One region of the Aquicella lusitana genome, then DNA from elsewhere that is predicted to be linked to it. Evidence: riboswitches for the same ligand, from Rfam matches in the RefSeq annotation. Region 1 holds a riboswitch; the other holds the start of a gene.

The links. A riboswitch is a leader RNA that binds a small molecule or an ion and turns the genes downstream of it on or off. The one in region 1 is predicted to bind thiamine pyrophosphate.
Region 2: another riboswitch for thiamine pyrophosphate. It lies ahead of AQUSIP_RS04050 (ABC transporter ATP-binding protein); the one in region 1 lies ahead of thiC (phosphomethylpyrimidine synthase ThiC).

What each region holds. Positions count from the first base shown of each region.
Region 1 covers NZ_LR699115.1:58,273-74,955, forward strand. Annotated here, with positions in the region: gene AQUSIP_RS10300 (MATE family efflux transporter) at 1-682, opposite strand, end outside; gene AQUSIP_RS10305 (phosphotransferase enzyme family protein) at 874-1,830, shown strand; gene AQUSIP_RS10310 (class I SAM-dependent methyltransferase) at 1,852-2,601, shown strand; gene AQUSIP_RS12380 (hypothetical protein) at 2,785-2,922, shown strand; gene AQUSIP_RS10315 (ElaB/YgaM/YqjD family protein) at 2,958-3,215, shown strand; gene AQUSIP_RS10320 (DUF1328 family protein) at 3,251-3,424, shown strand; gene AQUSIP_RS12385 (hypothetical protein) at 3,446-3,598, shown strand; gene AQUSIP_RS10325 (hypothetical protein) at 3,618-3,872, opposite strand; gene AQUSIP_RS12620 (DUF1328 domain-containing protein) at 3,894-4,223, opposite strand; gene AQUSIP_RS10340 (hypothetical protein) at 4,408-4,785, shown strand; gene AQUSIP_RS10345 (threonine aldolase family protein) at 4,880-5,902, shown strand; gene AQUSIP_RS10350 (DMT family transporter) at 5,991-6,902, shown strand; gene AQUSIP_RS10355 (APC family permease) at 6,938-8,521, shown strand; gene AQUSIP_RS10360 (GNAT family N-acetyltransferase) at 8,623-9,213, opposite strand; gene argR (arginine repressor) at 9,314-9,778, opposite strand; gene AQUSIP_RS10370 (amino acid ABC transporter ATP-binding protein) at 9,897-10,652, shown strand; gene AQUSIP_RS10375 (transporter substrate-binding domain-containing protein) at 10,657-11,442, shown strand; gene AQUSIP_RS10380 (ABC transporter permease) at 11,487-12,155, shown strand; gene AQUSIP_RS10385 (ABC transporter permease) at 12,152-12,835, shown strand; TPP riboswitch at 13,052-13,151, shown strand; gene thiC (phosphomethylpyrimidine synthase ThiC) at 13,222-14,901, shown strand; gene AQUSIP_RS10395 (FAD-dependent oxidoreductase) at 14,898-15,968, shown strand; gene thiS (sulfur carrier protein ThiS) at 15,961-16,164, shown strand; gene AQUSIP_RS10405 (thiazole synthase) at 16,166-16,683, shown strand, end outside.
Region 2 covers NZ_LR699114.1:859,919-876,601, forward strand. Annotated here, with positions in the region: gene AQUSIP_RS04035 (DNA recombination protein RmuC) at 1-136, opposite strand, end outside; gene AQUSIP_RS04040 (ABC transporter substrate-binding protein) at 292-1,227, opposite strand; gene AQUSIP_RS04045 (ABC transporter permease) at 1,286-2,020, opposite strand; gene AQUSIP_RS04050 (ABC transporter ATP-binding protein) at 2,017-2,775, opposite strand; TPP riboswitch at 2,761-2,882, opposite strand; gene AQUSIP_RS04055 (efflux RND transporter permease subunit) at 2,927-6,004, opposite strand; gene AQUSIP_RS04060 (efflux RND transporter periplasmic adaptor subunit) at 6,108-7,268, opposite strand; gene AQUSIP_RS04065 (efflux transporter outer membrane subunit) at 7,292-8,836, opposite strand; gene rseP (RIP metalloprotease RseP) at 8,942-10,300, opposite strand; gene AQUSIP_RS04075 (septal ring lytic transglycosylase RlpA family protein) at 10,438-11,310, opposite strand; gene mltB (lytic murein transglycosylase B) at 11,330-12,376, opposite strand; gene rodA (rod shape-determining protein RodA) at 12,386-13,525, opposite strand; gene mrdA (penicillin-binding protein 2) at 13,479-15,365, opposite strand; gene AQUSIP_RS04095 (acyloxyacyl hydrolase) at 15,475-16,020, opposite strand; gene AQUSIP_RS04100 (hypothetical protein) at 16,186-16,611, shown strand.

The DNA of each region.
Region 1 (16,683 bases):
GGTTGATGCCATTAAAAATTTTAAAATGACGGTAATGCGGCGACTTTAATAAATAAAATAATAACCCGATGGCAGTGATCGAATACGTAATAGCAAAACCATAGCCAATGCCGGCAACGCCAAACGCCGGCAAACCTATCTTTCCAAAGATGAGCATATAGATGAGCGGAATTTCAATAGGAACAACCAGCACACTTATTCGCAAAACCAGTTTAGTGCGATTGATGCCCGCTAAAAATTGTTCGCTAATAATTAATGCGATCAGACCTGGTGTCGTCCAAATTAGCGCATGCATGTATTGTCGCGCTAATTCTAAAACGGCTGGCGGCTGGGAACTCCAACGCAGGAACACTGGCATTAACAATAAAATGAAGACCATGATAATGGCAATGATGAGGCCGAGAAGATAAGCCTGGCCCATAATTTCACTAATGGTTTTATGATTTTTTGCGCCAAACTGGTGGGAAACCAACACGCTCACGGAATTAAGGATGCCGAAAAAAAGTACAAGCAAGGTCATCCAGATGGTAGACACCAGAACACTGGCCGCCAGGGCGTCTTCGCCCAGCCTTGCCACCATAGCAGTCCCGACGAAGCCACTTAATGCATAAATTAACTGGGATGCGACTAGAGGAATGCCAACGGAAAATGTTTCTCTTATTTCATGCTTGAGGGTAGACATGGTTACAACTCGCCAAAAAAGTTATTTTGATACAGGATGTAGTGCGATCAAAAGCTAGCGGCGTTGTAACAGTTTCATGGGGAAATACCTCATTCAATTGTTTGTCATTATCCATTAAAAGACCTACATTAGGCAAGTGCTTTTGTTTGAACAGCTGGGTTATGTCAGTATATTAATAAAATGGAGCAGGTATGTGGGAAGAAACACTCAAGCAAATAAATCATAGTGTTACCCCTCGCCGTGCGGCAGCTTTGTGGGGCGACGTCTCATCACTACAACTTGCTAGCGACGGGATTAATCTTGTATATCGTTTTGAATGCAATAAAAAAGGAAGATATTTAAGAATTACTCATCCCCGAATACGCACACGTGAAGCACTTGCGTCTGCGCTTGATTTTCAGAAACATTTATATGAGTTCGACGTACCTATATGTCAACCGCTTTCGTCGCTTCAAGGAAATTATATTGAAGAAGTCAAGCAAGAGGATAAAATCTTCTTGGCGCACGTAAACGAAGAAGTGGCCGGTAACCATATTCATTTCAATCACGAGGATATCAGCATATATCAAACTTGGGGAATGGCATTAGCGAAATTGCATCGCGCAGCTGCACACTATCAGCCCGCGACGGGCTGCAGTTTCTTGAATTGGCTGGATTTGTGGAAAGATCTGGACAAGTATGTGCAGGCGGAAGATGAGGCAGTAAGAAATGAGTATCATCAAATTAGTCAATGGTTTTTAGGATTGCCACAAAACACAGACATTTTTGGTTTGACGCATGGCGATCATCGCACTGGAAATGTATTATACGATGGCAATCATGTTTTTATTATAGATTTTGATGAGCCAGTGTATCATTGGTTTTGTGCTGATATTGCACGGCCATTTTTGGAGCTGGATAGGAGAAAATTTATGGAGTGGCAACCGAAGCTCGGTTCTTTTCTTAATGCCTATGCTTCGATCTTCCATCTGGATCATCAATTGATTAAGTCCCTACCTTGGTTTATTCGCATGAAAAATCTAGAAATGTATCTGTGGACCAAGCATAACTGGCTAAATCCCGTTGCTCCCGGCGGCGGATCGACAGCAAATTGGTTAAACGAAATGCGTCAAGTAATTGATAATCCCGTTTATGACTGGAATTGGTAACACCATTAAGTAAGGATCGTTATGAAATACACGGATCATTTTGGGGAAAAGTCAGCCGAATATCGTCAATTTAGGCCAGATTACCCAAAAGAATTATATGATTATTTATCTGGTATTGTGCATGAGCATGAACTTGCATGGGATTGTGGAACAGGTAACGGCCAAGCGGCCATTATGCTTGCCGCATGTTTTGATGATGTCATTGCAACAGACATTAATCAGGCACAGCTGGATGCTGCTATCAAAAAGAAAAATATTCAATATAGATGCTGCCCAGCTGAAAAGACCGATATCAATGCCTCTACGGTGGATTTAATTACCGTTGCCCAGGCATTACACTGGTTCAACCTCGAATCTTTTTACAATGAAGCTAAACGTGTTTTAAAACCTGAAGGTATCATTGCTGCCTGGTGTTATTCCCTGGGCAAAATCAACCCTGAAATCGATGCCAAAATTGAAAAATTATATAGCGGAATTCTCGGCGAGTACTGGCCCAAAGAGCGACGGTATATTGACGAGCAATACCGTACTATTCATTTCCCTTTTGAAAAATTACAAGCGCCTTATTTTACGATGGATAAAACAATGAATCTGAATCAGCTTGTTGGTTACCTGAATACTTGGTCAGCTGTGAAAGAATATCAAAAGCGAAAACACAAAAATCCGATTGATTTTATCATTAACGACATCAAAAAAATTTGGGGTGATCATGGGAATGAACGCACCATGCACTGGCCGCTTCACTTATTACTGGGGAAAGTTATTAAATAATAGTTATTACGGATGAAAGTAAGATGGGTGTTTTTAAATAACTTTATTTTTAACTATATCAATTTACAGACAATTATAATTATTGTTTTTGCTCTCAGGGTTATGTCCAATTTACGCGCCTCCTTTTTTTTAATAAAATTTACAGATAAGTGATTAATTTCCTCAAAGTTAAGGAGAGAGATCATGGACCCAAAATATCAAAACGATCAGGACAAAAGAGAAATCCCTGTCAAAAAAGACCCCCGTGAAATTGATCGCGAAAAAGCGAAAAATGACAAGCATCGCCACGAAAAGGGCCATGTTCCAGAGGATCAACGGTAATGATTTTATGAAGTGAACCATAGGAGGAGTTTGCCATGGCTACTAAAAATAAATTTTCTAAAAATGATTTATATGCCGATGTGGAAAAACTCAAAGAGGATTTGCTTGGGACGACCTATGATTTGGGAAGTTTAATTGGCAATTCATATCAGCAATCCATGGATAATGTTAAAGATAAGTCTGCACTGATAAGAGATAATGTGGCCAATTATATTGTGCATAAGCCGTTCAAATCGGTAGGTATCGCGATCGCATCCGGTTTTTTATTAGGCTACCTATTACGTAGAAAATAACAGCATAGGGCGCGCCGCCGCCGGAGGATAACGATATGCTATATTGGGCGCTTGTGTTTTTTATTATTTCAATCATAGCAGGTGTGCTTGGATTTACGGGTATTGCTGCCGCAGCTGCCGGCATTGCAAAATTCTTATTCTTCCTATTTTTTGTTCTTTTCATTATCTTGCTGATCCTGGCGCTAACAATAACGAGGCGGTTGAAATAGCCTATAACGTGGGAGAATGTTATGGCTAAACAATTAGAACGACAAGAACCTGAGCAGCAGTCGACACAGAAGCGGCCGCGTCCAGGTGATTTATCTAAGGACAGTCACAAACCAGGCCGGGACAATCCCAAAAACCCACGGGAGGATTTTCCAGGCAAGCCGCCTAGTAAATAATGAATACGGTTTTTTCGCCTTAGGATTTGCGTTTCAGCCCAATAATAACCAGAATGATACCCCCGGCAATTGCAATGCCCGCTACCGCCGGTGGAATAACTATGGCTTTTTCCTGCTCTGCTGTTACTTCCACATTGCCTATCTCCACAATTTTTTTTCGTTGGTAGTATAAGTAAAATAGCGGTAAGAAAAAGCAGCGACACCGAAAATAATTAGCAAGACGCCAATGATTGATGCGAGTGATTTCATCTTTAACTCTCCTTGTTTGTTTCATCCCATATTCTTTCAGAAAAAGTTACCATCCTATTAGTCGCATAATGAGCGAAATGACAAACAAAATAAGGAAAACAATGAAGATTACTCGTGCGACTTCAGCTGATGCTGTTGAAATACCGGTAAAACCGAAGATGGCAGCAATAATGGAAATGACGAGAAAGATAAGTACCCATGCTAACAAGGGGAAGCTGGTTCCTGTTAAATAGAGTATGAAAGAGATAATGAAAAGAACAATGAAAATAAAAAAGATGGCTTTTGCTATTTCAATAGAAATAAGCGCAATACCTCCCAAGCCTAATAATCCCGCAATCAATGCGACAACAAGAAACAGTAGCGCCCATGCAAGCATAATGGCAATTCCTTTTGTTAAAGAAAAAGTGAGTCTTTAAAATACAATTATAACATGAAATAAGTCAAGATGTGCAATTATTCAATAAGTTATGAAATAAAAAAAAGAAAAAAGCATTTACGATATAATGATTCTGTAGGCCATAAAGAAGAAAGCTGTATTTATTAAGCCAGGAAGGTTAAACATGACAGCAAAGAAAAAATCTTTTTTTACCGCGACAGTGATCAAGTTGCTTTTTTTTCTGCCAACGCTTTTTGGATTTGTCGGCAATTTTTTTGCACTTGTTGAAATTGAAGCGCGCCTCGCGGGGAGAAATCTGGTTACTTTATTAGTACTATATTTAATGCTTGGTTCATTGCTGACAAGTCTATGGCTGTGTCTGTTGGGGTTACTGTTTTTATATCTGATTACCGTTCAATCCAGCTGGGCGCTTGGTCTCATGATTATTCTCGTATTAAATTTGCTCTTTTTAATTATCATCGGCCTAATTATGATTAGGCTTAAAAATAATTTATTATTTCCCGAGACACGTAACCTTTTGCGCCATTTACGCAACCAATAATGGTTTTGCGTCCTATTGTTTGGAGTATGAATTAATTGTATGATTTGTTCTGCGCATTCATTAATCTATCCTTCAATTCAACCAGGTGATTCCCATGACTGAAAAATCGTTTGCCAGCGATAATTATGCTGGTATTCACCCTGATATTATGCGGGCAATTATTGAGGCAAATCAGCATCATGCTCCTGCATATGGCCAGGATGTATATACGGAAAAGGCCGTTAACAAATTTAAAGAACATTTTGGTAATGATATTGATGTTTTTTTTGTATTGAACGGGACTGGCGCCAATGTGACATCACTTGCGGCTATTAACCGTAGCTACCAGGCCGTGATTTGTGCTGAGTCGGCGCATATCCAGGTTGATGAGTGCGGTGCGCCAGAAAAATTTACCGGATCAAAACTACTTCTTGTCTCTACTAAGGACGGAAAACTTTCGGTCGAGAGCATCAAACGCCATTTGAGTCGTTTGGGCGATCAGCATCACGTGCAACCCGGGATCATCTCTATTAGTCAGACAACAGAATTTGGCACGGTTTATACGGTAGATGAAATAAAAGCGATTGCTGATTTTGCACATCAGAACCAAATGTTTTTGCACGTAGATGGTGCCCGCATCGCTAATGCGGCAGTTAGCCTTGGAGTGGAATTGAAGGCCATGACAAAAGAAGCGGGTGTTGATGTCCTTTCTTTTGGCGGTACCAAAAATGGCATGATGATAGGTGAGGCGGTTGTGTTTTTTAATCGTAGTTTATGCAAGGATTTTCTATACGTTCGTAAACAAAGTATGCAGCTTGCTTCCAAGATGCGATTCATCTCTGCCCAATTTTATGCACTGCTCTCCAACGACTTATGGAAACGGAATGCTCTGCAGGCAAATGCCATGGCACAGTTGCTGGCAAAAAAGCTGGCTACAGTCGAAGGCATCCGATTGACGCAGGAAACGCAGGCAAATGCCATTTTCGCAACCATGCCGGTGCAATATATAGAAAAATTGCAGGAAAAATTTTATTTCTATATATGGAATGAAGCGGCATCCGAGGTAAGAATCATGACGTCCTTCGATACCACAGAAAGTGAGGTGAATGCCTTTGCTGAATGCGCGGCGGCGCTATAAAATAGCGAGCCCAGCGAGGTGGTAAAAATAGGTGGGGTATGAAAGAATATCCTACTAACAAAATCTTATTAAAATAACAGGTTGTGCAATGAATACGGCTTTGATGTCTCCCTCTCAATTACAACTGCGCGGTACTCTTCTGGTGGCACTGTCAGGTATGTTATACGGCCTCATCGGCTATTTAGGCACAGAACTTTTTCATGAACATTTTTCTGTCGCTAATATGCTTTTCTGGCGGTTTTTGATTGCTACCTTTTGGATGCTGGGAAGTATTACCCTGTTGAGGAAAAAAAACAGCGAATCAACACAAGCTTATTCCAGCTTGGTTAAAGTTATTCTGTTTGGTGCTGTGACTTATAGCGGCGGAAGCGCTTTTTATTTCATGGCGAGCACTCACATTGGAACAGGTGTGGGTATGGTAATTTTCTTTTCATTTCCTGTGTTTGTCACACTATTTGCCTGGTTGTTCAGCGGCTGGCGCATCAATAAACACACCTTTGCGTCCCTGGTGGCCGTGGTGACAGGCTTGTTGCTATTAAAAGGTCAGGGTCAGTATCAGCTGGATATTTTTGGCCTGTTCTTTGCCATACTTGCTGCATTTTGTTATGCAAGTTACGTTTATGGAAGTCAGCACAGTGCAAAAACTATCGATTCCCGATTGCTTACTTTCCTTATTTGCTTCGCCAACACGGTCATCTTTTTAATTTTATCCTGCTATACGCATAGCTTGAGTGTGCCTGTTACGCCCGTTGCATGGTGTTATGTGCTGGCGCTCGGTATCATAGCGACCGCCGTCCCTATCCAATTGCTACTGGATGGTTTAAAGTATATTAGTCCAGTAAAGGCATCCATACTGTCCGTTCTTGAACCGGTTGTCACTGTCATTATTGGTTTGGCACTGCTTCATGAAAAGATGTCTTATACACAATCGATCGGCGTCATTATCGTTTTATTGGGCGCGATACTGATACAGTTTGAAAGGATTGCCGATCATACATGACCCAGCCAATTTGAATAAAGGAATGAACCCTTAGGATGATGTTAAATCGACGTTTTACGCCTTTTGGCCTGCTGATGATAAGCATTAATGGTATGGTGGGCTCTGCTTGGTTATTCGCTCCTTTATACGCAGCAAAAATCTCAGGCTCTGCAGCGATTATTGCATGGCTGGTAGGCGGGGCGGCGACGATTATCATCGCTTTGACCTTTGCTGAATTATCGGTTTTATTTCCTGTTGCAGGTGGGACTGCCCAGATCCCGCAATTGAGCCATGGGACATTCACCAGTTTTGTCTTGAGCTGGGTTGCTTGGCTCTCTGCCTTGACAATGGCGCCTATCGAAGTACAAGCCATTTTGCAATATGCGTCTACCTATTTCACTTCGTTAACTATGTTTGAAAACGGTGTTCCTGTGCTAACGGGGATAGGATTGGTCTGGGCAACATTGTTGATGCTGGCGTTTTGCATGATTAATATCGTCAGCTATAAGGGTCTGATGCGCTTTAACTTTCTATTATTTTTCTTCAAGGTTGCGGTTATTATTATCGCCATCATTGCGCTAATGAAAGTAAGCTTTCATAGCAGCAATTTTACAGGCCTAGTACCTACTACTTTTTCAATGAGCGGCTGGCAAGCTATTTTAACAGCGGTCGCATCGGGTGGCGTGGCTTTTGCGTTTACCGGCTTTAAACATGGTGTAGAACTGGCCGGTGAAACAAAACGATCAGCGCTTGCCATCCCCTTGGCGATAGTAGGCTCCGTTGCTTGCTGTCTGGTGCTTTATATTGGCTTGCAGGTTGCCTTCATTGGCGCACTGCATCCCAGCACGCTTTCCCATGGCTGGGCACACGTGAGTTTCGTTGGAGATGTGGGACCTTTTGCTGGACTTGCGGCGGGACTGGGTTTGGCCTGGCTGGTGAAACTGCTCTATATAGACGCGGCTGTTTCTCCATCCGGCGCTGGCCTCATTTATGTGACATCAACTGCCCGTATTCTGTATGCCATGAGCCAGATTGGTTATGTGCCGCGTTGGCTTTCTTACCTCAATAAACAACATTTTCCGGTTGCAGCCATTATGGTGAATTTTGTCCTCGGCATGTTTTTATTTTTACCGCTACCGGGTTGGCAGGCGATGGTGAGCTTTCTGGTTTCCGGTATGGTCATCTCCTATGCTATGGGCCCGATTGCATTGCTCTGTATGCGTATTGAGTTGCCAAATGAAAAGCGGCATTTTCGTTTGCCTGCTGCCACCCTGATTTGCCTTCTCGCGTTTTATTTTTGCAACTTACTCAGCTACTGGACAGGTTGGGACACCATTTATAAATTATCGATTGCCATGGGAATTGGTATCGTCTTTTTTATTATTGCCTGTTTGCGCGGGCGCTTGGCTGTCTCCTCGCTTGGAATTAAATCTGGCCTGTGGATTGCGCCCTATTTTGGAGGCTTGGTCCTGATTTCCTATTTGGGTGCCTTTGGTGGTAAGAACGTGATTCCGTTTGGTTGGGACTTTGTTGTAATAGGTATCTTCAGTGCAGTTATTCTTTACATTGCTGTTAAAAACCGAGCAGTGGCAGGAGAAAAAATCCTGGAACAATCTCTGGCAGAGTTACCTTCTGTATAAAGCTTATCAGCCGAGAACTTTTATCACGGGCGAAATAGCATTGCTATTTGCATAATAGACGGCCCAATTTACTGGGCCACCGTAATGATAGAACCGTGCCATTAAAGTTGCTTAAGCCAAAAGATCATCGGCTTAGGAGACGCTTCACTTTCACCAATCTCTTTCCACTTGAAAAAAGTTTTTAGTTCCCGATGCTTGGTAAAGCTGAGACCTTCCCAAAATCTATCAGGCGGGTTCCAATCAATTGGCCTTCGGGGATCATCTGGCTGCCTGTCAACAACGCTAAAGGTAATTGTTTCATAAGTCCCTTTTTCCCGGATTGCCTCTTCAACTTGCCTGGAAAAATTCAGTCCGATTTTGTGGCCGCGGTATTTTGGCAGGAGAATGCCTTCGCTAACATAAAAAATCTTATTGAGGTCCCAATTGTTTGCAAGAAAAGGAAGTTTTATTTCATCTGTTTCATTTTTTAATGGCGTAGCGGTTGATGCACCTACCAGCTTATTGTCATCAAAAACGAGAACAAAGATACTCTCTGAAAACTGCGTATAGCTTGTTAAATAATTTTTTTCATATTCAAGATCGCCTTCGCATAAATAAGGGTATTCGTAAAATATCTTTACTCGAAGCTCAGCAAGGTCTGAAATAAAAGGGATCATTTGTTGGCTTGATAAACGCTTAATTTCTATGTCCATGGTAAAATTCACTTAAAATCAAATAAAAATAAAAGAGGTATATACACTATTCTACTGAGAAAGTTTAGTGTTAATTAGAGAGAAAAATAAAATTTTCTAATTAAGCTGTCTCTGCTAAAAAGGATTTGACGGCTATTAATATTTTGGGGATTTGCTTTATTGATTTCGGCGCAATGAAGACCGTATCGTCGCCCGCCACCGTGCCGAGAATATTTAACGCTTGCGTGTTGTGATCGAGCAGGCGCCCAATCAGAGAAGCCGATCCAGGATTCGTGCGAATGACAATCAGGGTTTCGTTTGTCGTAATACTTAATACTAGTTGGGACAGAATATTTTTAGAAGTGGGTGGAGCAGGTTCGAGCGGTAATGTGTATACAATCTGTTTTTGCTCATTGGTTGTTTTGATGGCGCCCAATTTGCGCAGTAGACGCGAAATTTTTGACTGGTTAACAGCATATCCTTGCTGTTCCAGTGCATGTTTTATTTCTTCCTGCGTACCGGCGGAACCGGAATGCAGAATGGATTTTAAAACAACAACGATACTGGAAACAGATTTGGCCGGCATAGCATGCCTCTCATTTTGAAATCGGTCTTCACCAAGTAAGAGTGTCTTTTACTCGATTGACAAGTTTAGCGCAACATGATTATATATGCAACTTAACTGAATAATTATGCATGCCGCTATGAATAAAATAAAAATCGAAAATTTATATAAGTCTTTCAATAAACATGCAATTTTGGAAGGCGTCAGCTTTACAGCCCAAAAAGGTGATGTGATTGCGCTCATGGGGACCAGCGGCTCGGGAAAAAGTACGCTGCTGCGTTGTATTAATCTGCTGACCATGCCGGACGGCGGTACCATACAAATTGACCACCAGATCATGCGCTTTGGTGAGCAAGACAAAACCCTTTTGTCCAACAAAGAAATGATCAGGCTGCGCAAGAAGGTGGGAATGGTGTTTCAGCAATTCAATCTGTGGGCGCACATGACTGTACTTGAAAACCTGATCGCAGCACCGGTGCATGTACTCAAGCAAAATAAAAAACAAACCGTAGAAGAAGCCAAAAAACTCTTAATTAAGGTAGGACTGGCTGACAAATTACACCGTTATCCTGCTCAGCTTTCCGGTGGCCAGCAGCAGCGTGCTGCTATTGCGCGAGCACTGATGATGAAGCCAGAAATCATGCTGTTTGACGAGCCGACTTCTGCGCTTGATCCGGAAATGGTTGGGGAAGTATTGGGCGTCATGCAGCAATTGGCTAACGAAGGCATGACCATGTTAGTTGCCACGCATGAGCTAAATTTTGCACGCCGCGTTGCCAATCAGTCCATCTTTTTGGATGGTGGAAAAATTATTGAGCACGGTGATACGGTTTCGATGTTTAGTCATCCTGCCACAGCGCGTTTTCGCCGATTTCTTGAAGCGATGCAGCATTAATATAATGAGCAAGTGGAGAAAGTATCCTTCCATGAAAAACTATTTCCTAATGATCATCCTGCTTTTTTTTATGAATGGCGCCTTAAATGCAGGACAATGGAAGACTATTCAGTTTGCAACAGAAGCCACCTATCCGCCATTTGAATTTATTGATCCTTCCGGCCGCATTACAGGATTTGATATTGAAATCGCTAGCGCGTTATGCCAGCAGATGAAAGTAGACTGCACGTTCAGCAATCAATCGTTTAATAGTCTGATACCCAGTCTGAAACTGGGAAAATTTGATGCCATCATTGCAGCGCTGGGAGTAACGGAAGAAAGGGAAAAGGAAGTCAGCTTCACCCATGCTTACTATGAACCGAGCGGCAGTTTTGTTGGCGCTATGCCAGCTTCTTTTTCACTCTCCCAGTTAACCGGAAAAGTGATTGGGGTACAGCAGGGCTCTGTCTTCGAGAAATATTTGCGGGATAAATATGGTGTCAGTGTAAAAATTAAAACGTATGCTAGCGTGCAGGATGCGTTCCTTGATCTTGTGCTGGGCCGTCTAGATGCGGTGCTTGCAGATACGCCTATCGCGACCGCCTGGCTCAAGCGAAATGAAGATAACCAGTTTGGCCTGATCGGCAAACCAGTTGTAGACCATGCGTACTTTGGCACGGGCTATGCCATTGCTGTTCGAAAAGGCGATGCGGAACTACGTGACGCTTTCAACAAGGCATTAGCGGAAATCAAGGCGAATGGAACCTACGAAAAAATCGCTAAAAAATATTTTGGCCGTGCTATTCATTAGAGCAAATCTGATTTGGTGGCAGTATATAAATTGAGAATAAGACAATGTTACTTGACGGTTATTTATTACAAATTCTTTCTGGTACACTGGTGACGATAAAAGTGGCCTGCCTGTCTGCCATTATCGGCATGATTGTTGGTCTGCTCGGCGCGACAATTGAGTCGATTCCCATTGCTTGGTTGCGCTATCCTGCAGCGAGCTTAATTTTTATTATCCGTGGATTACCCGAATTGTTCGTTCTGTTTTTTATTTATTTTGGACTGGCAGCAATTCTAAGCAAACTATTACATCATTATGTGGACATTAGTTCATTCGCCGCCGCTGTTACAGCGCTGAGCCTTATTTTTGGTGCCTATGCTTCACAGGTTTTTCGCGGCGCTTTTCTCGCTATCGATGCCGGCCAAATAGATGCCGGAAAAGCCATGGGTTTTAATGGCAGGCAAATTTTTACACGCATTCAGGTACCTCAAGCCTGGCGTCACGCCTTGCCCGGATTAGGTAATTTATGGCTGGTTTTATTAAAGGATACCGCCATTGTCATGTTGATCGGTCTTGCGGACTTAATGAGTGAAGCAAAAATTGCAGCGAGCACGACATTGAAGCCTTTTACTTTTTATCTCGTCGCTGCGAGTATTTATTTGCTGATTACTAGCGTGTCACAAATTATTATTGATTTTTTAACCATCAGGGCTAACCGGTATATTCATCCATGACCAATTTAATTGCTTACTTACCCGATTTATTAAGCGGCTTGTCCGTTACCCTCACGCTAATGCTGGCGTCGGTGGCAGCAGGTTTAGTGCTAGCTGTTTTAATGACGCTCTGTAGTATTTCTGAAAATATATTTCTGCAAAAGCCAGTCAACCTATTTATTTTCTTTATTCGTGGCACACCTCTACTCGTGCAGCTTTTTCTAGTTTATTACGGGCTTGGTCAGTTTGAATGGATAAGGCATTCATTTCTCTGGATCGCCCTCCGTGAGCCGACGGTATGTGCGATCATCGCGCTTTCTGTAAATACGGCTTGTTATACGTCTATTCTGCTAAAAGGCGCGATTCACTCTGTTCCTAAAAGTGAAATCGCTGCTTGCGAAGCGCTTGGCATGTCAAAATGGCTGGCGTTGCGCCGCATTATTCTGCCCCGCGCTTTTCGTATTGCTTTACCTGCGTACTCTAATGAAGTAATTATTGTATTAAAGTGTACATCGCTTGCCAGCACGATTACCCTGCTTGATCTGATGGGCGTAACGCAACAGTTAATCGCACAAACTTATGACACGATTACTTTGTATTTACTAGCCGGGACCCTATACTTGTCACTGAATGCTGTCATTATCAGTGTATTCAAAATAGTGGAAAGAGGGTGCAGGATTCCTACCCAACACGCGCGATAGATTGCGATGGGAGCATGACCCGTTTTTAGCAGCAAGAGTAACCATTCTCTGCTGCTCCTTTTGCAAAGAAACGACTTGGTTTTTGTCGCAGAACAAGCCGGTGAAAGAGCGGGTTCCCCTTGTTCTGGAAAAAAAGTTACTCTAGCTGCTAAAAGCGGGTAGTGCTCCAATTGGATTAACTGGATTCTAAAAAAAAATTATGTTTAAATGTGTGCGCTTGTTCACTAGGGGTGCTTCAGGTTTTCCTGAAGCTGAGAGAGTCCCTTTGAACCTGATCGGGCTAGGGCCTGCGTAGGGAATGTGACTAGACATGCAAAAACTTTCGGTTTTGTGACTATTCTTGCGTGCGCTCCTGGCTGAATATGATTCAATAAAGGGAGCGCCACATGCAAATAGATCCTCATTTGCGCCAATCACTTTCCGGTTCTAGAAAAAAATATATTCATGGCCGGATTCATCCTCATATACGTGTTCCTCTGCGAGAAATATCATTAACGAATGGCGCAGTACTTTGCGCATATGATACTTCCGGCGCTTATACGGATGCTGGTTGTGAGATTGATATTTTGTCGGGCCTGCCCGATATCCGATCAAGCTGGGTTATGGAACGGAGTGATACAACGCCTTATGAAGGAAGATCACTTACTGCACAAGACAATGGTTATAGCGACCTGAATAAAACAGCGCAACTGCAGGCTGCCAAATTACAGCGCACACCTCGAAAAGCAAAGGCGGGCCATCGAGTAACCCAATTGCATTATGCCAAGCTCGGCATCATTACACCCGAAATGGAATTTGCTGCCCTACGCGAAAATCAGAACCGTAATCATCAAGAATGGATTACACCTGAATTTGTGCGCAGTGAAATTCTGCATGGTCGCGCCATTATTCCGGCCAACGTCAATCATCCTGAGCTTGAGCCGATGGTGTTGGGGCGCAACTTTCTTGTAAAGATTAATGCCAACATCGGTAATTCACCAGTCAGCTCTTCTGTTCAAGAGGAGGTTGAGAAACTCATCTGGGCGACACGATGGGGTGCTGACATGGTCATGGATCTTTCAACAGGAAAGAATATTCATGCGATTCGGGATTTTATTATTCGTAATTCCCCCGTTCCCGTTGGCACGGTGCCTATCTATCAGGCGCTAGAAAAAGTAAACGGCATTGCAGAAGACCTGAGCTGGGAAATTTTTCGCGATACACTCATTGAACAAGCAGAGCAGGGCGTTGACTTTTTTACGATTCATGCAGGCGTTTTGCTGCGCTATATTCCGCTGACGACAAATCGTGTGACAGGTATCGTGTCACGCGGCGGTTCGATCATGGCAAAATGGTGTCTTGCGCATCACCAGGAAAACTTTCTCTATACACATTTTGATGAAATGTGCGAAATCATGCGGGCTTATGACGTCAGCTTTTCACTCGGTGATGGATTACGTCCTGGTTCTATTGCGGATGCAAATGATGAAGCCCAATTTTCAGAATTAAAAACCTTGGGCGAACTAACTCAGCTTGCCTGGCAGCATGATGTGCAAGTCATGATTGAAGGTCCAGGCCACGTGCCCATGCATTTGCTCAAGGTGAATATGGAAAAACAATTAGATTATTGCGCAGAAGCACCGTTTTATACTCTGGGTCCGCTGACGACGGATATTGCACCCGGCTACGATCATATTACCAGCGCAATTGGCGCGGCGATTATGGGATGGCATGGCGTTGCCGTGTTATGTTATGTGACACCCAAGGAACATTTAGGATTACCGAACAAGGAAGATGTTAAACAGGGAATCATGGCATATAAAATTGCCGCCCACGCGGCCGATCTAGCGAAAGGGCATCCGGCAGCTCGCGCACGGGATGATGCGTTATCTAAAGCCCGTTTTGAATTCCGTTGGGAAGATCAGTTTAATCTTGCATTGGATCCTGATACAGCGCGCATTTATCATGATCAGACATTGCCGCAGGAATCAGCCAAAATCGCGCATTTTTGTTCGATGTGTGGCCCAAAATTCTGTTCGATGCAGCTTTCTCATGAACTGCGTGACTACGCAAAGGCAAACGCATGAAAATTGCCATTGTAGGCGCAGGTATTATGGGGCGACTGCTTGCTTTTACCTTTTGTAATGCAGGCTATCGTATTGTCTTGTTTGATCAGGACAGTGACGATGGTAACAAGAGTTGTAGTATGGCCGCCGCTGGGTTGCTCACGCCTGTATCCGAGCTGGAACGATCCGATTTACTTGTCTGTCACATGGGTCAAGAGAGTATTCACAACCATTGGCAGACGATTATTGATCAACTTGATCCCGCACTTTATTTTCGCAAGAGCGGCAGCCTTGTTGTGTCGCATCCCCGAGACAAGGCGGAATTGCTACGTTTTATGGCGTGCATAGAGAAAAAAATAGGTGCACATCATTACCAGAAATTGCAGCCATCTACTCTGCAGCAACTGGAGCCCGAGATGACGAAATTTGAGCATGCTTATTATTTTCCAAATGAAGCCCATTTAGACAATCAGGCAATATTTACAAAACTTGCGGATTATCTGCGCCAACATCAGGTTGCATGGCATACACATACCTTTGTCGATGAGGTCAGGCCTTATCAAGTCAGGGTAGGCGGCACGCAGATGCGTTTTGATAAAGTGTTCGATTGCCGTGGTTTAGGTGCCAAATCAGCATTTGGTAAATTGCAAGGGATACGCGGTGAACTCCTCTGGCTACATGCACCCGATGTGCATCTTCATCGTCCTGTTCGGTTTTTACATCCACGATATAGTCTGTATGTTGTCCCTAGAGAACATAATCTTTATCTGGTGGGCGCCAGTGAAATTCACGCTGAAGACACGAGCCCTATTTCAGTGCGATCTATGTTGGAGTTATTAACGGCAGCTTATTATTTGCATGCCGGATTTGCGGAAGCACGCATTCAAAAAACGGTGACGCATTGCCGCCCGGTTTTACCCAACTATTTACCTGCTATTCGTTATCGTGATGGATTAATTGCCATAAATGGTCTTTACAGGCACGGATTTTTGCTTGCACCACTACTCGCGGCAGAAATCAGGCGGTACACGGAGCAGGGCATAACAGCTTTATCTTATCCACAACTCTGGAGGAGCGACGATGATTAATGTGCAGCTTAATGCGCAAGCAATCACAGTGGAATCCAATTTATCATTGGCAGCGTTATTGCATGCGCAGGGTTACCAGGAAACGTATTTTGCTGTCGCGCTTAACCGGCGCTTTGTTTCGCGTAGTGAGCACGCCATTACTTTTTTACAAGAAGGCGATCAAATCGAAATTATTTTTCCCATGCAGGGAGGTTAGTATGTGGAAATTGGCGGATGAAATACTTTCCAGTCGATTACTGTTAGGCACCGCACAATATCCTTCATTGCAGACGATGCGTGACGCCATTCATGCTTCTGGTGCAAATGTGATTACTGTTTCACTGCGTCGCCAATCGCCGCAGGAAAAAAGCGGTAGTGCATTCTGGCAATATATAAAGGAATCAGGCTGCCATTTACTGCCGAACACGGCAGGTTGTCACTGCGCACAGGATGCGATTACCACAGCAGAAATGGCCAGAGAAATTTTTCAGACGCACTGGATCAAGCTGGAAGTGATTGGCGACGATTATAATTTGCAGCCTGATCCTTTTGAACTCGTTAAAGCAGCGAGTATGCTGATTCATAAGGGATTTGAAGTGTTTCCCTACTGCACGGACGATCTGGTTTTATGTAAGCGCCTAATGGATGTCGGTTGTCGGATTTTAATGCCATGGGGCGCACCCATTGGTTCCGGTAAAGGCCTTGTTAATCCTTATTCGTTAGAAATGCTTCGCAC
Region 2 (16,683 bases), on a different replicon from region 1:
AAAGCTGCGTTACTTGCTCATCCACTCTCATTCCTGCCTGTTTAATACGGCTATCCGTCATGATCAGTTTGATCAGTATTATTAGCATGAGTGCAAGTAGGCCAGCATTTAAGCCAATAAGAATGTATGTGAACATGAAAATCATCCTTTCTCACGAGTAAACAAAATAGATCATGCCAGTCGTTACAAACCAGCATGATGGCATAAACCTTGCCGCTTGCGGCCAAGGTTTTATACTAAAATAATCGAGTGTGAGCGCCGGCATTTGCCGGCAACGTTATTAATGTGAGATTAAACCATCACCGCATAACGTGACACAGGCCGTGATTTTTTAATCAGCTGGTTTTCCTGCATGAATTTGGCAAAACGCCGCCATTCATCTCTATCGAATTCGGCAGGATCTTCAGCGAAGTAGGGGATTGTAGCAAACCACGCTTCACGATTCACTTTATTATTTGCTTCAGGGTACTTCTGGATAAATTGTTCCCATGCTTCACGTGGATGCGCATCCAGGTAAGCGACTGCTTTTTTGATAGCAGCAAGAAAGCGAGGGAAACGCTTATCATACATGCGGTTCGTATTGGCGATGAAAATCAGCTCACTGTAATTGGGAATACCGTTTTCCTCAGGAAAAAAAGCGGAAACTTTATGTCCATTCAATTCCAGCTGTGGAACTTCGAAATTACGCATCATGCCTGTGACCGCATCCACTTTACGGGACAGAAGTGCCTGCGTCAGGTTATAGCGCACGTTCACTAATTCAATATCTTTTTCCGTTAATCCCTGTTTTGCGAGCATGACTTTAAGCATAATGCCTGACAATCCGCTATTGCTTGACCCAATCAGTTTGCCTTTAAGATCTGCGAGTGTCTTGATACCGCTTTCATCGAGCACCACCAGGCAGTTAAGTGGTTTGTCTATTAATGTACCGATGCGCACCAGCGGTAAGCCCTGGTCTACCTGCTCCATGAATTCTGGCTGATAAGTGATACCAATATCTGCTTTTTTCGCTGCGACCCATTTAGGTGGATCGGTAGGATCAGCAGGGCCAATGAGTTCCACTTCCAACCCTTCTTCCTTAAAAAAGCCCTGCTGTTCGGCAATAATTAAAGGCGCATGATCCGGGTTTGGAAACCAGTCAAGAACGACAGTCAGTTTTTTCGGCGCCTCGGCAAAGCAGGCTGCAGCAAAAACTGTTAAAAATAAAAATAAGATTATTTTTTTCATACGGTGTACTCCGATTCAGTCTGTCATCCTGCTTTACCTTGAAGCCTTATTTTGCAATTCAGTTCCACCACACCAGTCTGCGCAGAAGCCTGTCTACGCTGAAATACAGGGTCAAGGCCAATAAAATAATAACAATTAATGCGGCAAACATCATGTCAATTTGCAGCCGGGCATTGGCGTTTAACATCAGGTACCCGAGCCCGTGGCTGGATCCGACCCATTCACCGACAACAGCGCCTATAGGTGCGACGACAGCAGCGATACGGATACCAGAGGCCAGTGCGGGCAAGGCTGCAGGAATGCGGATGTGTAAAAATATGCGCCATTCTTTAACATGCATGACCCGGGCGAGCGCGAGCCAGTCGGGGTTCGTTTTGCGCAGGCCATCATAAAAAGCACTGGTAATGGGGAAAAAAATCATTAGGGTGGTTGTCGCTATTTTTGATGCTGTTCCATATCCCAGCCAGATGACTAGCAGGGGAGCGATAACAAAGGTGGGAATCGCCTGGCTGATAATAAGAATAGGCAGAAACCAGCGAGTAAGCGGACGAACAAAAGCGACCACGATCGCTGCCATGGCACCAAAAAAAATGCCCAAGAGGAAGCCTGCTATGGTTTCATAAAGGGTGGGTATGGCTTGAACAGCGATCAGGTCACGCTGTTGATAAAGCGTAGCGAAAACCTGCCAGGGAGGAGGCAACAGATAATCGGGTAATTGCCAAATTTGGACAATACCTTGCCATAACAGCAGCAAACCCGCAGTGATCAGGAGCATGCGTAACAATGGCCTCATAGTGCTTCTCCCGCCGCCTGTGCCAGCTCCCGGAAAAGCATTGCCTGCAGATCGATAATTTCGGGCTCGGACAATTCACGCGGTCGCAATGAGGTTAGGCGGGCAACGCGTTTTAAACTCGCGGGCTCGCCTTGCATAATATAGATAGTGTCAGCGAGGCGCAGCGCTTCCAGCGGATCATGTGTAATGAATAGAACGGTTTTATCCTGGAGTAATTGGGCAGCAAGCGTTTGCAGCTTGTAGCGAGTGATCGCATCGACTGCCGAAAAGGGCTCATCCATCAAGACCAGTGGTTTATCCTGCATTAGGGTCCTGACCAGTGCGACCCGCTGCCGCATGCCGCCAGATAATTGATGCGGATATAAATGAGACGCCTCGGCTAACCCTACTTTGTTGAGCAGGGAAGCAGCTTGCTGTGCGGCCTCGGTCCAGCGGGTTTTGCCTGTGCGCAGGCGGGCACTGACCATCGCATTTTCCAATACGGTCAGCCAGGGTAACAACATATCCGTTTGTCCCATGTAGGCGACTTGCTGGCTCAGCGGTTGGTGATTGTCTGCGTAAAAAGTACCCTGTGATATTTCCTCGGGCGAGGCCAAGCCTGCTATCATGCGAAGAAAAGAGCTTTTACCTACACCACTTGGCCCCAGGAGGGCTATCCATTCACCCGCAGGCAAGTCGATATCAAGATGCGAAAAAACAAGATGCCCGCCATAGGCAAGCGCCGCATTTTTAATGTGAATATGTGGAATTTTCACTGCTTCCTCCGCCAGTATTGTCTGGATCAGGTACAAAGGGTCGTTCCCGCTAGGGATCTCTCAGCCAGGTGGATGGTTATAGGTATATGGCGCCCCTGAGTGTGGAGAAGATAGTACGCTATTTGGTTATGGCGATGCAATCGGATCCACATCAGGTGCTGGAGGGATTCTCAGGAAGGCCAAGCGCGTCTTCGGCATGATGTTCTTGTGCGATCAACAAATACATTGCGGGCACGACAAAAAGGGTAAAGAGCGTGCCGATGGAGATGCCGGTTGCGATGACAAGACCAATGTTATAACGGCTCAGTGCGCCTGCGCCGCTTGCAGTAATGAGCGGGATGACGCCCAATACCATGGCAGCCGTTGTCATCAAAATAGGGCGCAAGCGAACCCGGGCGGCAATCTCCACAGCTTCACGCTTGCTTTTTCCTTCTTTTTGCAGGTCATTGGCAAACTGTACAATGAGGATACCGTGCTTACTGATAAGGCCAATCAATGTAACCAGACCTACTTCGGAATAAATATTCAGCGTTGCACCGCCAATGCCGAGGCTCACAAAAATCATCGCGCCGCAAATGGACATAGGGACACTGATGAGCACGATGAGCGGATCACGAAAACTTTCAAAAAGCGCGGCAAGTGACAGGAAAATGATAATCAGCGCAAAAAAGAAAGTGACAATTAACGCAGAGCCTTCCTGGATGAATTGACGCGATTGTGATGCGTAATCTGTGCTGTATCCTTCTGGTAATACCTCCTCTGCAATTTTCTGGAAGGCGCCCAATGCATCTCCCATGGTGACGCCTGGAAAAGCAACAGCAGAAATGGTAGTTGAATTAAGCTGCTGAAAGTGGTTGATGGCTTCCGGCACGATAACTTTTTTCAGGCTGGCAATTGTTGACAGAGGAACGGATGAACCATTCGCTGCGGTAACGTAATAGTTGAGCAGGTTATTGGGATTGAGTCGGTCTTTGCGGACCATCTGTGGAATGACTTGGTATGAGCGTCCCGCATAATTAAAATAATTAATATAACCCTCACTTAGCGCCGCGCCCAGTACATCACCTATATCTTGCATATTTAAACCGAGCTCGGACGCCTTGTCGCGGTCGAGAATAATATTAGTTTGCACTTGGTCAATTTTAAGATCAGGATCAATATAGGCGAAGATGCCGGTTGCATAAGCTTTATCAAGTACGTTCTGTAATACTTCATTCAATTTGTAAAAATCATCGGTCGTTGTGATGACAAACTGGATAGGCAAACCGCTGCCGCCGCCCGGAAGAGAGGGAAGCTGAAATGCAGCCGTTTTTGCGCCGGCGATTTTATCAAGCTGCTGCTGAATGATGGGTTGCAGCTGGTTGGATGTGCGTGTGCGTTCGTCCCACGGTTTTAATACCATTCCCACGATGCTGGTATTTAAACCATTTGCACCATCAATTTGAAAGATATGCGCGGTTTCAGGATATTGTTTAAAAATGTTATAGATCTGGTTGGAATAAAGCTGGGTTTGTTTTAGGGAGGCGTTTGCGGCGGCTGTGGCCTGTGCGATGATAATGCCCTGGTCTTCCTGCGGTGCCAATTCCGAATCGGAGCTGATGAAGAGAAAATAATTGCTCGCGAGAATAATAGCGGCAAACAGAATCGTCACTGGCAGAAAGCTCAATGAATGACGTAGTATGCTTTCGTAGCCATGTTCCACTTTTTCAAAGGTCTGATCGATCAGCAAAATAAATCCTTTCTTGCCCTCGTGCGACATTTTTAAAAATTTCGAACACATCATCGGCGAGAGTGTTAACGCAATCACTGCTGACACGGTGACTGCGCCTGCCAGGGTGAAAGCGAATTCAGTAAACAAGGCGCCGGTTAATCCGCCCATAAATCCAATGGGCGCGTAGACAGCAATTAATACGACAGTGATGGCAATAATAGGATTGGCAAGTTCTCTTGCGCCAATAATCGCCGCCTGAAGCGGCGGTTTGCCTTCCTCCATGTGACGTTGCACATTTTCAACAACAATAATCGCGTCATCGACCACAAGGCCGATCGCCAGTACCAGCGCGAGCAGACTTAACAAGTTGATGGAATAACCCAGAATCAGCATGATAAAAAAAGCGCCGATAATGGAAAGAGGAATGGCGATGAGGGGAATAGTGACGGAGCGTATGGAACCTAAAAACAGAAAGATGACAACGGTTACGATTAAAAAGGCTTCCATTAAGGATTTGATGACTTCCTTGATGGAGCTATTTACGTATTCACTGGCATCATAAACAATGCTCGCATTTAACCCTTGCGGTAACTGCTCTTGAATGCGGGGAAATATCTGTTTGATGTTATCAATGACTGTTAGCAAATTGGCGGCGGGCGCAACCTTGATGCCTACGTATACCGCGTCGCGTCCATCAAAACCAACGGCGGTATTATAATTCTGTGCACCCAAATCGACTTGGGCGACGTCTTGAAGACGGATGATGGCGCCATTCTGGAATTTCAGTACCATCTTTTTGAATTGTTCGACGTTCGTTAATCCTGTGTTCGCTGTGAGGTTTTGGATAAACATCTGACCATCTGTACGGCCAACGGCAGAAATAAAATCATTTTGGGCAAGCGCATTGGAGACATCCGCGGCGGAGATGCCATAGGCGGCCAGTTTTATGGGATCGAGCCAGGCGCGCAGCGCGAATTGACGGTTTCCCAGGATTTCAGCCAGTTGTACGCCGTTGACTGCCTGCAGTTTGGGCTGGACTACGCGGATCAAATAATCTGTGATTTTGTTATTGGTGAGTTCATCGCTATAGAATCCAATGTACATGGAATCAATCGTTTCACCCACCGCAACGGTGATGACCGGCAGCTGAGAGCTGGCCGGCAGCTGGTTCAGAACGGCGTTGACTTTGGTGCTAATGTCCGAAAGTGCTTTTAACGGATCATAATTTAATAGCAAATTGACGTTAATGGTGCTTGTGCCCGGCGTGCTGCTGGATGTCATGTAGTCAATGCCGCTTGCTTGTGCGATGGAATTTTCTAGCGGCGTGGTAATAAAGCCGGCTACTACATCAGGGTCTGCACCGGTATAAGTTGTTGTGACAGTCACAACGGCATTTTCTGTAAACGGATATTGCATGACAGGGAGCAAGGCGATAGAACGCAAGCCCATTGCCAGAATAAACAGGCTAATAACTGTGGCAAGTACAGGGCGTTTGATGAACAAGTCAGTAAATTTCATGCTTACTCTCTCTTACTGCCATTGCATGCGCGGAGTTAATCCGCAAGATGCGGCTATTCCAAGTTCTGCTGTGCGTAACCCAATCAGCTGGGCCATGAACAGGTTATCCATCGTGTTCATTGGATACTTTGGGCGACGGATTATTCGCAGGCTGCACACTGTTGTTGATAGCAATATAGCTGCCGTTTTTAAGTTTAAGCTGTCCGCTGGTTACAATAATATCGCCTTCCTTGATGCCCTTTAAAACCATGATCTGGTCGCCGCGGGATTCGCCAGTTGTGACAAACACTTGGTTTGCCGTCAGAACGGTTTTTCCGTCTTTATCCTTTTTTTCTTTTACCACATAGACGATATCGCCATAGGGATTAAAGCTGATCGCGGTTTGCGGAACGGTCAGATACGGTTTGGATTTGTCAGTAATGATTTCAACATTGCTAAACATGCCGGGCGCCAATTCCATTTTGGGATTGGCAATGGTGGCTTCGACTTCGACGTTGCGTGTATCGGTCTGGACAAGAGGATTAATGGTTGTAATTTTTCCGGTAAACGTCTTTTTGGGAAAGGCATCGACCGTGATATTTACTTTCTGCCCGACTTTAAGGCGGGCGAGCGCCTGTTGTGGCAGATAAAAATCAGCATAAATGGGATCAAGGCGTTGCAAGGTGACGACCGTATCGCCCGGATTGAGATACTGTCCTGGGTTAACTTTGGAAATACCGAGACGGCCGCCAAAGGGCGCTTTGATTGTTAACTGTTCGACAATAGCAGCCTGTTGAGCCACTTGCGCGCGCAAGCTTTTGAGGTTTTGCAGATCGGTGTCCAGCTGCTGTTTGCTGACGGCTTTTACCTTGTACTGTTTTTTATCACGTTCGTAGGTGATACGGGCGAGTTCGGCATTCGCTTCCAACGCATGAAGTTGTGCGATATTGGGATCCGCATTCTGCTGCACCAGCAGGGTTCCTTCGGTCACTGTTGCGCCGGGCGTAAAATAGATGGTTTGTATCATGCCGCCCAACTGGGCTGTGACATTGACGCCCAGTGTTGCGCGCATGCTACCTACCGCTTTTAACTTAGGTTCCCAGTTAGAATAGGCTACTTTTGCCGTTGAAACGGTGATGACTGGATTTTCCATGCTGGCAAAAAAACGCTTCATCAGCAGCGACATGACGCCTTTATAAAGAAAAATGCCGCCGAATAGAACGCCGAGGACTATTAGCATGATTAACATCGGTTTTTTCATTCTGCTGTCTAATCTAACCTTCATAAATTATCCTCATGTATCTCCGCTTAGGGGCATATCAATGAAGCCTGCGTGGGATTGACAGTGTCATGACATGCCGCTATCGGACGGTTCCACCAGCCGCCGCCTAGTGATTGGAACAGGGCGACTGTATCACTATAACGTGCTGCCTGCGCTTGGATGCGCGCTATAACGGTTTGCTGATATTGCTGCTGGGCAGTGAGTAGATTGAGGTAACTGACACCACCCAATCGATACTGATCTTGCGATAATTTCAAACTCTTGTAAGCGGCCATTTCAGCCTGCCGTTGTGCACGCAAGGTGCGCGCGTCGGTTTCGAGTGCCCGCAGCGAGTCAGCAACATTTTGAAATGCTTGTAGTACGGTCTGGCGATATTGCGCCGCTGCCTGATCATAGGCGGCAATCGCGGCTCGGCGTTGAGCGAGCAGGGCGCCGCCCTGAAAAAGCGGTTGCGTTAATTGACTTGCGATACTCCATTCCTTGCTCGCAGATTTAAACAGGGCGGAAGGTACGGTTGCTGTCCAGCCATAGCTGCCAGTCAAGGTAAACTGTGGAAATAAGTTTGCCGTTGCAACGCCAATCTGGGCACTTGCGGCGTGTAATAGTGCTTCGGAAGCCCGCACATCAGGGCGCTGCCGTACAAGAGCAGAAGGCAGACTGATGGGTAACTCCACAGGCAGTACCAATTTATCCAGATCAAACTTGGGCAGTTCCTGATTAGGAAATTCACCGATTAGCACGGAAAGCGCGTGTTTTGACTGCGATAAACTTTTTTCAAGTGGCGGCAATGTTGCGCGTGTTTGATCAAGCAGCGTTTGCTGCGTCAGTACATTGGATTCGGCAATTGCGCCTAAACGGAATTGATTGTTAATGATGGTGAGCTGGTTTTCCTGTTCTTTAATTAATTGACGCGTCGCTTTGATTTGTCCTTCCAGTGAAGCAATGGTAATGGCAGTGGTAGCGATATTGGAGGTCAGTGTCAGATAGGCAGCAATTAATTGGAATTGCTGATAATCAACCTGTGCCTGCAGGCTTTCTATTTCCCGGCGTGCCCCACCAAAGATATCCAGCGTATAGGAAACATTTACAGCTGCATTAAATAAATTAAAAACGTTCGAACCACCACTTGATCCGCCAGTAGGCCCCGTGCTGCTGGAGAGACCGGTAGCTCGCTGGCGTTGCCCGGCGAGCTGCGCATTAAAAGCAGGGTAAAGTGATGTGCCTATTTGTGCATTGAGGAGTTCCTGCGCCTGACGTAAAGCCGCTTGGGCTGCTGCCAGGTTAGGACTGTTAGTTAAACCGGTATGGATGAGTGCATCCAGTGCGGGCGAGCGAAATAGCGTCCACCATTCAGCCTGGATATCCTTGTTGGTGACATAATGTTGTGCTTTTCCGCTATTACCTGGCGTACGCACGCTGGCGGTTTTAGCCGGTAACGGGAATTCATTGTAAGAATGGACGGGAGGCGCATGAGGGGAATGGAAATTAGGGCCGACCATGCAGCCTGTCAGAGCATAGCTGGATAAAACAACAACGATTGAATATCGTAACGCCATCCAACGCGAATGCATTCAGCAATCCTGCTTCGTTATGTCCCTGCTTTGAGAGCGCTCAGTTATTTGGAACGCTCGAAAATATCAGGTTATCTTACTATAAAACCTGGTTTCAGAACATCTTCACATCAATCTTAATAGATCATTTACCAGTGCTTGAATGAGCACGAACAGGATCAGCGTAAACCCCATGTAATACAAAAAAATAATAATGCGTTCCGGTACTGTGCGTTGAATGAGAAACTCCACAGTCTGGATAACTAAATGACCGCCATCCAGTCCGGGGATGGGGAGGATATTAATGATACCAATCGTGATGCTTAAAAAAGCCAGAAATCCGAGAAATGAAAGCAAGCCATAATTTAAGGCAGTGCCGGCGGTTTCAAAAATCGTAATGGGCCCGCCAAGACTTTGTAGTGATAATTTCCCTGTGACCATTTTTCCAAATAACAGCAAGTTGAAATACGTAAAATCGATAATCTGTTGACCTGCGGCGCCCAAGGCTTGAATGGGTCCGTATTGAATTTTATGCATCATGTTTTCAGGCCAGGTAAAGTCAGGTCCAATGCCAAGATAACCGTATTTTTGAAAGAGCAGGTTTCGCTTATAACCGATGTTTACCGGAAAGGTTATTTGTTTGCCTTGCCTTTCCACTGTAAAGCGAATTGTTTCACCAGGATGATTGAGGGTGGCATTCAAGACCTGAGACCAGTCATTCACTTTCTTTTTATCGAGGGCAATAATGAGATCGCCCGTTTTTAAAGGCGATGCCGCAGCAGGAGAAGCTTCGGCAATCACACCGATGACCAGGGGAACGACAGGTTCGTAGGGCTTGATGCCAAGACTGTTCAGCGGGTCAGGCGATAATTCATCCATGTCCCAGGCGGTTAAATCCAGCAGGTGTGTTTGTGTTTTATTACTGGCTGGATCACGCGTTTCGACTTTTAGTTGATCCTGATTGCCAGCATGCGCAAGAATACGAAATAAAACGCTTGTCCAGTTGGATGTTTTTCTGTCATCAACGCGAATAATTTCCTGTTTCATTTTAAGCCCGCCGTTTGCCGCGATCGAGCCCGGCGCTACTTCGCCAATGATTGGACGGATATTGACAAAACCGATCATGAAAATGAGCCAATATAAAATGAAAGCGCAGAAAATATTGGCGGCGGGACCTGCTAGCACAATCAGAAATTTTTTGTAAAATGGCTGGCGATTAAAGGCAAGATGGACTTCTTCTGGGGCAACGTCGCCTTCACGCTCATCCAGCATCTTGACGTATCCGCCAAGCGGGATAAGTGCGAGCACATATTCTGTGCCTTTTTTGTCATACCAGCGCGCCAGTGATTTACCAAAACCGATCGAGAAGCGTAGTACTTTGACCTTTAATAAACGGGCTGTAATAAAATGCGCCGCTTCGTGGGTTCCAATGACAAAAAAAATGGTTAACAAGATCCCCAGAATGGAAAGTAATACTTGGAGCATAGGCGATTCCTGATGTTAGCTTTAGCATCACTGGTTGAGAGCATTTACCTGTGTTATCTCTGCAGGATGACAAATTAAGTGATGCCACTACTCAGACACCAAATCCGCAACAAAAGCGGGTGATATCATCCAGCAAGTTATCCGTCATTCGTCTTGTTAGGCTTAATACCCATACCCTTTAAACGATGCGTAATTTTATCTTCCATGGCAACATCTTTAATGGGGCCAACTTTGACACGATAAAATTTGCCGCTGGCGGAGGGGCTGGAAATTTTGACAGGTGCTTCCAGCAGGGCAATCAGGCGCTGCTTCAGTTTTTCTGCGCGCGATTTATTTCTAAATGCGCCTACTTGTAAGTACACTGATTGGGCGGATTTATTTTCGGGCAAAAGCGGGTCTTCTGTGAGAAGAAAATCGCGTTTATTATTCTCAGCAAACTGCTTTTTGTGTTTCGCCTGACGGGAAGCGACAAAGAATTGATCCCGCTCGTATGTGCGAGGATTAATGGCTTTTACTTTAACCAGTGCTGTGCCATGCCCGAGCATACCCAGTTTCTTGGCTGCAACATAAGAAAGATCAATCAAGCGGTTGCCTTCAAAAGGGCCGCGATCATTGACTTTGACAATGATTTTGCGCTTGTTTTTTAAATTGGTGACTTCAACATAAGTAGGAAGCGGCAAGGTTTTATGCGCGGCCGTCATGCCTAACATGTCGTACGGTTCACCGCTTGACGTGCGCCGGTCGTGGAACAGCGTTCCATACCAGGAAGCAGTGCCGACCGCTTCATAGTTTTTGCTGGATTTCAGTGTATAGTAGCGTTTACCAAAAACGCGGTAGGAAGTCATATTGCCGTATTTGGCTCGGGGTTCGGGTTTAGGTACGGCGTTAGGGATCTTGGTTTCATCCACATAAAAATTAGGCGGCCCGTCTTTCTTGCCTACGTGACTGCAGCTGCTCAGCAACAGCATCAAAAAAAGAACCAATAAGGCACCACGGGGGTGCCTGCTCATTGTTGACATCCTGGTCAATTTATCCATTATTCAGTCGTTCCCTCAAGTCAGAAATATAAATACTTAATTGATAAACAGCCATTGCGTACAAGTCGCTCGAATTATAGCGTTTAATCACGCCAAAATTGTGCAATCCCAGCCAATATTCTTTACTGTAACGGTTTTGCAACTCAATAATTTTCAGCTTCTGATTTTCCGGTACGATTTTGGTTTTCGGTATAATGCCATATTTAGCGAGATCTGCTGCAAGTAGCGGTTCTTTGATTTTATTATTGCGCGATAGATAATTATATCGATCGCCAATGGTAGCTGCCTGGATGGCGACGGGTTCATTGAGCTTCCAGCCATGTTTGCTATAGTAATTGGCAATGCTGCCAATGACATCGACTTCATCATTCATAAGATCGGTTTTGCCACTGCCGGAAAAGTTAACCGCATAATGGCGATAGCTGCTTGGCATAAATTGCGGTTGGCCAATGGCGCCAGCATAAGACCCCATGACCTTCAGTGGATCCAGTTTTTGCTCGCGAGCGAGCAATAAAAATTGCTCTAGCTCTCTGCGAAAGAAAGGTGCGCGGGAGGAATCACTAAACGCTAGATTGGTCAGCGAATCGATCACGCGATAATCACCCGTGCGTTGACCATATTTTGTTTCAATGCCAATGGTGGCAACGATAATACTAGCTGGTACTTTATACACCGCTTCTGCTTTGCGTAGTACAGTTTCATATTTATTCCAGAATTGTACACCATGTTGAATGCGCCATTCATTCACGAAGAGCATTTGATAAGTATACCAGGGCTTTTTTTCCAGCGGTTTTTTCACGTGAGTGACAACGATAGGGCGCAATTTGACTTTGCTGAAAAGTTCAACCAACTGCTCCTTGTTGAAACGATTTTTTTTCACCATGGTTTTAATGAATTCTTGGACATCCTTGCGTTCTACAAAATGCATATCGGCATAAACAGCTGGGCTTAAAAAGACGAGCGCGAACCCAAGCAGAATGGATGAGATAGACGTGACTATCCGGGTACAGAAGGCGTGTGAGCCTAAAAATCGCAGCATATTTTATCCTTAAGTAGTCACTAATTTTCTATGCGTTTGTATAGACATCAGCATACCGAAACTTATCATCATCGTCACCATGGATGATCCGCCATAACTAACCAGCGGCAAGGGAATGCCTACCACGGGCAGGATGCCGGTCACCATTCCCATGTTTATGAAAAAAGAAACAAAAAAAGTAAACGTAATACTGCCGGCCAAGAGACGCGTAAAGGTATCCTGCGCATTGATTGTAATATATAATCCGCGCAATACAACCAGCATATAAAGTACAATTAGAATCATATTACCTACAAAGCCGAACTCTTCTCCGCAAACGGCAAAAATAAAATCAGTCGAATGTTCGGGCAAAAAGTGCAAGTTCGACTGAGTACCATTTAACCAGCCTTTTCCAAACCATCCGCCTGAGCCAATGGCGATCTTAGATTGAATAATGTGGTAGCCTGCGCCTAAGGGATCCCGTTCTGGATTCAGAAACGTCAGCACACGCTGGCGTTGATAATCATGTAGTACATACCAGGCAAAGGGAACACAAACGATGAGTAGGGTGAGTGCTGAAGTAATGATTCGCCAGCTTAAACCGGCAAGAAATAAGACACTGCTGCCCGCAATGGCAAGCAAGATAGCAGTGCCCAGGTCGGGTTGTTTGGCAGTGAGAAAAGCGGGAATGAAAATGATAGGAATGGCAACGAGAACCGATCGGGTCGTTAGGGGAAGGTGGATACGGTGATAATACCACGCCAGTAAAAGCGGAATGGCAAGCTTCATTAATTCAGCCGGTTGAAAGTGTACAATCCCCAAGTCCAGCCAGCGCTGCGCGCCTTTGCCTATGCGGCCAATAACCAGCACCGTAATGAGCAGAGTAAGACCCAGCAGATAAAGCCATGGCGCTAATCGCTGTAAGGTGGCAGGCGAAATTTGCGCGACCACAAACATGATAAAGAAAGCTAGCATTAATCGTGCGATTTGCAATTCAATGGCGCGCGGATTTTGACTGCTGGCGCTAAAGAGGATGAAAAGTCCCGCAGCGGCGAGCAGCAGCAGGAAAGTGAGCAGCGTGATATCGATATGGATATATTGCCAGAATGTACGATAACGCGTGTCATGCTGGGGTTTTTTCAATTTTATTCGGAGAATGTCGAGTAACATTTTGTTGAGTTCCTAGGTAATAATCGAAAATAGCCCGCGCGGTTTCGGCTGCAACGTGACTGTGTTCGGTAATAATCGCGAGTGCAATTTTCGGTTTATCTGCTGGTGCAAATGCAATAAAAAGATTATGGTCGCGGAGCTTTTCAGGTAAATTTTCCTGTTTATCTTGCTCGTCCGGATTTCGGCGTCGCGAAACCTGCGCTGTCCCTGTTTTGGCTGCGATGGTATAAGTATAATTATGTGGCCCAAAGGCGCGATAGGCTGTGCCCCCGGGAGAAGCCACCACATCCTGCATGGCTTTAATCACGATGTCCCAATAAACGTCATCTTGTAATGTCACGGGATCGAGCGAGATGGGTTGCTGCGACACATAGGCTTTGCCGGGAAGCTGCTCGCCCAGTAAGAGGAAGGGCATGAAGCGCTGTCCCCGATTGGCGAGGGTGGCTGTGGCGGCAGCAAGTTGTAATGGCGTAGCCTGCATAAAGCCCTGGCCAATGGCTGAAATAATAGTGTCACCGTCATACCAGCGTTCACCTTTCATTCTTCGCTTCCATTCAGGGGAGGCGACAATACCCGGCAGTTCGTCATCCAGGTCAATGCCCGTGAGTGTGCCAAAACCAAACTGGTTTAATATGGCGCCCATGCGACGAATGCCCATTTTGTTGGCCAACTCATAAAAATAAATATCACAAGAAGTGATAATCGCCTTACTCAGATTGACTGTACCATGACCGCCGCGGCGGTGGTCATGGAAGCGGTGTGAGCTATTGGGCAATTGGAACCAGCCCGGATCCCAAATAGTATCCGTTGGCGTCACAACGCCGGTATCCAGCCCCTGCAAGGCATAAAAAGGTTTAATGGTAGAAGCAAACGGATAAAGACCGCGCAGGGCCCGGTTGTAAAGCGGGCGGTCTTCGGATCCCTGTAAAGCCTGATAATCTTTCTGGCTAATGCCAAGTACAAAGAGGTTAGGGTCATAACCGGGCTCACTTACCATGGCAAGAATTTGCCCCGTAGCAGGCTGAATGGCAACGACGGCACCGTTATGTCCGGAAAGTGCTTTTTCAGCAGCAAACTGCAGCCCGCTGTCGAGCGTGAGATAAATATTTTTACCCGGTGTTCCCTTGATTTCTTTTATCACCCGGATGGGTTTGCCATTCGCGTCATTTTCTACTTCTTCATAACCCACCTTGCCGTGCAGTTCTTCTTCGTAATACTTTTCAATGCCCAGTTTGCCAATATAATGGCTGGCGCTGTAATTTGTTTGGTCAATTTCGCTGAGTTCCTGGGCGTTTATGCGTCCTACATAGCCAAGTACATGGCTGAAGCTTTTACCGTAGGGATAATAGCGCATCAGGCGGGCCTTAATGAGGACACCGGGAAAGCGAAACTGATTTTCTGCAAAACGTGCCACTTCTTCCTCTGTTAAACGCAGTTTTAGCGGTATTTCATCAAAGCGCCGGTGCTGTCTCAGCTGCCTGCGGAATTGACTGATGTCATTGTCCGACAGAACAATTATTTTCTTGAGTGCCGCGATGGTTTTATTTAGCTCGGTGACTTGTACAGGAATGATATCCAAGCTGAACACGGGAATATTTTCAGTTAGGAGAACCCCATTACGGTCATAAATCAGCCCACGCGTCGGTTCGATGGGAACAAGATCCAGCCAGTTTTTGGTCGACAGGGTGCTATAAACATTGTGCTTGGTGATCTGCAAATAGGCGAGCCGTAGCACCAGCAGGGAGATTAAAAAACAGATAATGGCGAGAGCAAGCATGGTGCGCTTTGCAGTCAGCTGAATTTCCTGCTGATGGTTCTTGATGGGGATCCGTTTATACATGGTCAAGCCGTAAACTCAAATGGCGATATATTAACGTTAGTTCCATCTAAAAGTAACTATTTGCTCACTTCATCATGCCATGATTCTGCAAAAAAAGCTCGCGGAGGGATTAGTTGAATCGATATCCCACATCCAGCAACAGTGGAACGGTAATGCCTGAATTATGCGCAGACAGGCGAGCATTAGAGTAGTGCACGGCATGGACCCCGATGGACAGGCGTTCAGAAGCCCCGAAGAAAGCACCGATTCCTGCCCTGTCCTGAAAAGCGAAGTGAATGCCCAGATTGCGGTCGTCCAGCCGCGTGTGATTGAGATAAGACAGACCAATGCTGAGTTCAAGATAGGGCAAAACGGGCCCGCGCTTTTTAAAAGTATAGCGAACTACAGGTGCGATGGAATAAATATTCAGTGTGGTGTAGTAGGGTGTATTCGTTACCCAAAAGTGAGAAAAACCACCATCAAAATAAACGTTGAATTGCCGCCATTTAAAACGTTGCGGATCATAATTCAGCATGAGTTGATAGCCATGCAGCGAAGGAGGTTCCTTGGTGATAAGCGTGTAAGAAAAATTGGCGCCATAATAAGGTGCTGCCAAGGAAAGCGCTGGAAGCAGCGAGAGTAGCACTATGATGAAATAGAATTTTCGTCCTGTCATGTTGCTTGGTATTTTCCCTAATACCTATTTTTTGATACTAGCATGTAATTAATTGAGACAAAAGCATTAATAAGAACGGCTTGTCATTGATTTCAATTCCGTTGGTGAATACAATCTGTCGTTTCAAAAGCGCAATTAAAATTTATAACTAACGAGGATGTACTCATGAAAAAGGTATTTACTTTTGTCTCCCTGCTATCGCTTTCTTCGCTAACATTCATTCCTTCTGTAAGTCTGGCAGATCCGGTGGGTTTACGGGTAGAAATTAACTGTCCAACGAGGAATGAGTTAGCTAATTTTGGTGATTATGTGGCAGGGAATGGCTATGAAGTAATTCAAGATCGATTTAATACAATTTATTTTAAATCTTCTTCGCTGCCGACGCTTATGCCGGCAAAATTAGATACTTATCGTAGCGAATCCACTGAATACGATAGCACGAGCGGACGCGTTACCTGTTACTACAACAGTCTCGCTCAAGACCCGCGTTTTTCCGTGGCCTACACTCTTACAAATGGACGAGGCGGTTCAGTAATTTCACAGTCTGAGAGCAATATCGCGATCAGCCTGCCCTTTGGTTTGCGGGGATAAATCAGGAAATAATTGTTCCTGAGATTATGCCAGTTTCGCGAGGGTGTTTGTTTAATTGAGTCATCTCTGTCT